2 linked regions of the Anaerobacillus alkaliphilus genome follow. Each later gene encodes a partner of the first gene's protein in a complex. Links are inferred from orthologs where the notes say so. Each region holds a gene or a part of one and is shown in the gene's direction. Other genes may lie near its edges.

Region 1 (3,037 bases):
TGTTAATAAAGTTGTTTTCTTACCGCCTAAAATACTAGGTAAAAATGTATATACTAATCGAAGTGTTGCTCCTGTTAATCCAGGTAAAGCGGCTAGTGTGAATAATTCGCTCTTGGTAAAATTAAAACCGACATCATTTAAACGTACTGCTGTTACTGACCAAAGCTGCCATACGCAAAACGCTAAAATAAGTGCAAAAACTGAAATTCCTAAATTCTTATTGGCAATTTTCTTACCTTCCTTATCCCAGAACTGTTCGTTTTCTGGTGTCCAATTCAATAGCTTTGCCATTTGTCATTCCTCCGCTAATATAGTATCTAAAATAGTTTTTTATATAAACAATTGATCAATATTGTTTACTACGTCCTTAGTGTAGCATGCCCCCTTTTTGTCGAATGTGTTTTTTATCACAGGAGGAATATATGTTCGCAAACGATGTTTGAATATGATATGCTTGTGATATACTGAAAAAAGCGGATTTAATCATACTTTTCAAAGATACTAACTACATACATACGAAATTCGTTCACTAAAATTTCAAAAATGGAGGGGTCGACTTTGGAGCAATTTCAGCTTGTTTCAAAATATGAGCCACAAGGTGATCAGCCCAATGCAATAAGTGAATTAGTCCAGGGCATCAAAGATGGTAAGCAAATGCAAACCCTACTTGGTGCGACCGGAACTGGTAAAACATTTACGATTTCAAATGTCATTAAAGAAGTGAATAAACCAACCCTTGTCATTGCTCATAACAAAACCCTAGCAGGACAGCTCTATAGTGAGTTTAAACAGTTTTTTCCAGAAAATGCGGTAGAATACTTTGTCTCTTATTATGATTACTATCAACCAGAGGCTTACATCGCTCACTCTGATACGTATATCGAAAAAGATGCCAGTATTAACGATGAAATAGATAAGCTACGTCACTCTGCTACTAGTTCGTTGTTTGAGCGGCAAGATGTCATTATCATCGCCAGTGTTTCGTGTATTTACGGTTTAGGGTCGCCAGAAGAATATCGTGATCTTGTCGTTTCCTTACGTACGGGAATGGAAAAAGATCGAAATCAACTTTTACGTGATTTAGTGGATATTCAATACGATCGCAATGACATCAATTTTACACGCGGTACGTTCCGTGTTCGCGGAGATGTCGTGGAGATTTTTCCTGCCTCCAAAGATGAGCATTGTATTCGTGTCGAGTTTTTTGGTGATGAAATTGATCGGATGACTGAAGTCGATGCTCTCACTGGAGAAATATTGGGTGAGCGAAACCATATTGCGATTTTTCCGGCATCCCACTTCGTTACTCGTGAAGAGAAGCTGAAAAAAGCCGTCGTTCAAATAGAAGCGGAATTAGTAGAACGACTGAAAGAACTCAATGAAAATGGCAAGTTGCTAGAAGCACAACGACTTGAACAACGCACTCGCTATGACATCGAGATGATGATGGAAATGGGTTACTGTAACGGAATTGAGAACTACTCTAGACATTTAACATTACGTGAACCTGGTGCCACTCCTTACACGTTGCTTGACTTCTTTCCTGAAGATTTCCTGATTGTTGTCGATGAGTCCCATGTTACCTTACCACAGGTTCGCGGGATGTTTAATGGTGATCAAGCACGGAAACAAGTCTTAGTTGATCATGGTTTCCGTCTACCGTCTGCAAAGGACAACCGTCCGTTACGCTTTGAAGAATTTGAGAAAAAAATGAAACAAGCGATTTTCGTTTCAGCCACGCCAGGACCTTATGAGTTAGAGCACACGCCAAAAATGGTTGAACAAATCATCCGTCCGACTGGATTAATTGATCCAACGATTGATATCCGACCTATACACGGGCAAATTGATGATTTAATTGGTGAAATTCGCGATCGCTCCGAAAAAAATGAGCGTGTCCTCGTAACGACGTTAACGAAGAAAATGTCAGAGGATTTAACCGATTATCTAAAAGAGTTGGGGATCAAGGTCCGTTACTTACATTCAGAAATTAAAACGTTAGAACGAATTGAAATTATCCGTCAACTACGTATGGGCACGTTTGATGTTCTGATTGGTATCAATCTTCTTCGTGAAGGTTTAGATATCCCAGAAGTTTCGTTGGTTGCGATCTTAGATGCGGACAAAGAAGGATTTTTACGGTCAGAACGCTCGTTAATCCAAACGATTGGTCGTGCGGCTCGTAATTCCTCAGGTCACGTAATTATGTATGCGGATAAAATAACGAACTCGATGGATATTGCGATCAAAGAGACCAATCGCCGTCGAGCGATTCAAGAAGAATACAATCGTGTACACGGAATTGTGCCGACAACGATCCAAAAGGCAATTCCAGACCTTATTAAAGCAACAATGGCAGCTGAAACTGACGAGGAGTACACAGCAGCACCAATGACGAAGCTAAGCAAAAAAGAGCGAGCAGCTGTCATTGAACGTATGGAAGTTGAAATGAAAGAGGCTGCTAAAGCGTTGAACTTTGAACGAGCAGCCGAACTTCGTGATTTAATAATTGAGTTAAAAGCGGAAGGGTGACATTGATACATGGCTTTAGAAAATATTGTGGTAAAAGGGGCAAGGTCACACAATTTAAAGAATATTGATGTGACAATTCCTCGTGACAAGCTTGTTGTCCTAACAGGCTTGTCTGGTTCAGGTAAGTCATCTTTAGCTTTTGACACCATTTATGCAGAAGGACAAAGGCGTTACGTTGAATCGCTTTCAGCGTACGCACGCCAATTTTTAGGTCAAATGGACAAGCCGGATGTTGACGCCATTGAGGGTTTATCACCGGCGATTTCGATTGATCAAAAAACGACATCTCGTAATCCCCGTTCAACTGTAGGAACGGTAACGGAAATCTATGACTATTTGCGTCTTCTATACGCACGTATCGGTCGCCCGGTTTGTCCAAAGCATGGGATTGAGATCTCATCACAAACGATCCAACAAATGGTCGATCAAATTATGGCCTTTCCTGAGCGAACGAAAATGCAGATCCTTGCACCAATTGTTTCCGGGCGTAAAGGGGAGCATGTCA
Region 2 (2,994 bases), on another replicon or contig:
ACTACAAACAACGAAGCTCTTTTATGGCGGCGGAATCCAAACGCTAGAGCAAGCGAAAGAAATGGCACAATACGCAGATACAATCGTTGTCGGAAATATTATTTATGATAATCTAGAAACAGCACTTTCTACTGTGAAATGTAAATCTTAATTGTGAATTAAGATTTAAGAATTATGAATTGTTGAGGGACAAGCTATGCAACATTTTACATTCCCCATTTTGCATTCTAAATTCTACATTTTACATTCTACATTAATTACTTTAAAATAAAGAGAACATATGTTTTGGTGGTGGGGGTAAAAAATGAACGCACAATCAATATTAAGTGGATTAAATAACGAACAACGTGAAGCTGTAAAGCATACAGATGGAGCCCTATTAATTATGGCTGGTGCTGGCTCAGGAAAAACAAGAGTATTAACAAACCGAATTGCCTATTTAATTGGTGAAAAACAAGCTGCGCCATGGTCAATTCTAGCAATCACGTTTACGAATAAAGCTGCAAAAGAAATGAAGGAACGTGTCAAAAAAATTATTGGCCCTACAGCAGAGGATATCTGGATTTCTACATTCCACTCGATGTGTGTCCGTATCTTAAGAAGAGACATAGATCGAATCGGTGTGAAACGAAGCTTTACGATTTTAGATCCAGGTGATCAACTGTCGGTAATTAAGCAAATTTTAAAGCAAAAAAACATTGATTCTAAGAAATTTGAACCTAGAAGTTTATTAGGTAGTATTAGCAGTGCAAAGAACGAGTTAAAGACGGTTAAAGAATATCAACAAATTGCAAAAGGCCCTTACGAATCAACTGTTGCTGATGTATATGAAGCATATCAAAAAGAACTTCGTAAAAATCATGCGCTAGACTTTGATGACTTAATTATGACGACAATTCAATTGTTCAAGCAGGTTCCTGAAGTTCTTGAATTTTATCAACGAAAATTCCAGTATATTCACGTTGATGAGTATCAGGATACAAATAGAGCTCAGTATATGCTCGTAAAAATGATTGCCGAGCGCTACAAAAACATTTGTGTAGTAGGGGATTCCGATCAGTCAATCTATCGCTGGCGTGGGGCTGATATTACGAATATATTAACGTTCGAGACTGATTATCCAACTTCAACAACGATTATGTTGGAACAGAATTATCGTTCAACAAAAACTATTTTACAAGCGGCAAATCAAGTTATTAATAATAACCTGAACCGTAAGCCGAAAAATTTATGGACAGAAAATCAGCAAGGTGACAATATTGCTTGCTTTATTGGCGATACTGAACATGATGAAGCTTACTTTGTTGTTGGAAAAATTAAAGAACTAATGAAGGAACATGATTATAAGCTTACCGACATGGCCATTTTGTACCGCACAAATGCTCAGTCACGTGTGATTGAGGAATTATTAGTGAAATCCAACATTAACTACAACATTGTTGGCGGGACTAAGTTCTATGATCGTAAAGAGATTAAAGATCTTTTGGCTTATTTACGTGTTGTGGCCAACCCTGACGATGATATTTCATTACGACGCATTATCAATGTACCTAAGCGCGGAATTGGCGCAACAACGATTGAGAAAATTGCTGATTTTGCAGGGGCTCAAGGAATATCTATTTTCCAAGCATTACATGAAGTTGAGCAAATGGGCTTAGCCAAAGGAACTACGAATAAACTTGTCGAATTTATTGATCAAATGCGTGGCTGGGTACAGCTTGAAGAGTACTTATCGGTGACAGAGCTTGTTGAGGAATTACTAGAAAAGACGGGTTATCGAGAAATGCTTAAATTGGAAAAGACAATTGAATCACAGGCCCGTTTAGAAAATATAGATGAATTCTTATCTGTTACGAATGAGTTTGAAAAAAGAACTGACGATAAATCATTAGTAGCATTTTTAACAGATTTGGCGTTAGTTGCAGATATTGATAAAGTTGATGAAGACGAGAATGAACAACAAGACTCTGACCGTGTGTTATTAATGACTTTGCACTCGGCAAAAGGATTAGAGTTCCCGGTAGTCTTCTTAATTGGGATGGAGGAAGGTGTATTTCCTCATAGCCGCTCTCTTTTTGAAGAAGAAGAGATGGAAGAAGAAAGACGACTTGCTTATGTAGGAATTACACGTGCAGAGCAACGCTTATACTTGTCTTGTGCAAAAATGAGAACGCTATTTGGACGTACGAATACAAATCCGCAATCTCGCTTTATTAAAGAAATTCCAAGCGAAGTACTTGAATCGTTAAACGAACAAAAAGAAGCACCAGCTTGGGCGAAAACATCAAGACCTAGCCCAGCAGCCGCTCCACAGAGACAACGAATGATGGCATCTTCCCGTCCGCAAATGACAACAACTGGTGGCGATCAATTCTCTTGGCAAGTAGGCGACAAGGCTGAGCATAAAAAATGGGGCATAGGAACAGTCGTTAGTATGAAAGGTTCTAGTGAGAATGTCGAACTGGACATTGCTTTCCCACAACCTATTGGTATCAAACGTCTAGCAGCTAAATTTGCGCCGATAAACAAAGTTTAGTAAATGTAGAATGTAGAATGTAAAATGCAGAATGTAGAATGTTTAGAAATGCTTCGTAGCACTACGAAAAAATTCTACATTCTACATTCTTAATTCTACATTATCTCTACATTCTCAAAGGAAAGGACGAAAAAAATGGATCGTATGGAAGCTGAAAATAAATTAGCTGAATTAAGGGAAAAGCTTGAGGAATACGGTTATCATTACTATGTATTGGACAAACCGATTGTGTCTGATGCCGAGTATGATCAAGCTATGAACGGGCTAATTCAGATTGAAAATGAGTACCCAGATTTAATTACAGAAGACTCACCTTCTGTCCGTATTGGTGGTGAACCACTACCTCATTTTGAGAAGGTTCAACATGAAATTCCGATGTTAAGCTTAGGGAATGCCTTTAACGAACAAGATCTTCGTGATTTTGATCGCCGTGTAACTGAAGGCTTTGGTGGTGCTGT

Evidence for each region. The genes of interacting proteins can lie anywhere in the genome.
Region 2: the proteins of uvrB (region 1) and pcrA are in contact, whole or in part, in a crystal structure (PDB 7EGT), measured with the Thermus thermophilus proteins. The link is inferred for Anaerobacillus alkaliphilus from one-to-one orthologs. Residues at the interface, in WP_096411307.1 of Thermus thermophilus: Glu23, Leu25, Arg26, Asp27, Gly28, Glu29, Arg30, Phe31, Arg55, Glu326, Asp327, Phe328, Glu379, Ser382, Gln383, His398, Gly400, Arg401; in WP_096412145.1 of Thermus thermophilus: His654, Arg656, Phe657, Gln666, Asp668, Glu669, Lys680, Arg681, Leu682, Ser683, Lys685, Tyr686, Ala687.

What each region holds. Positions count from the first base shown.
Region 1 is NZ_QOUX01000032.1:120,291-123,327, forward strand. The notes cover bases 75-3,037. They hold uvrB (excinuclease ABC subunit UvrB), read left to right. Parts: upstream 75-543; coding sequence 544-2,532; downstream 2,533-3,037. Other genes in these bases: DS745_RS09475 (MFS transporter), read right to left, coding at 75-291; uvrA (excinuclease ABC subunit UvrA), read left to right, coding at 2,542-3,037. In the rest of the region: more of DS745_RS09475, read right to left, coding at 1-74. UniProt on the Escherichia coli protein: The UvrABC repair system catalyzes the recognition and processing of DNA lesions. A damage recognition complex composed of 2 UvrA and 2 UvrB subunits scans DNA for abnormalities.
Region 2 is NZ_QOUX01000025.1:34,785-37,778, forward strand. What follows is about bases 1-2,920. They hold pcrA (DNA helicase PcrA), read left to right. Parts: upstream 1-304; coding sequence 305-2,536; downstream 2,537-2,920. Other genes in these bases: pcrB (heptaprenylglyceryl phosphate synthase), read left to right, coding at 1-151; ligA (NAD-dependent DNA ligase LigA), read left to right, coding at 2,672-2,920. In the rest of the region: more of ligA, read left to right, coding at 2,921-2,994. UniProt on the Escherichia coli protein: A helicase with DNA-dependent ATPase activity. Unwinds DNA duplexes with 3'-5' polarity. Translocates on single-stranded DNA with 3'-5' polarity. Initiates unwinding more efficiently from a nicked substrate than double-stranded DNA.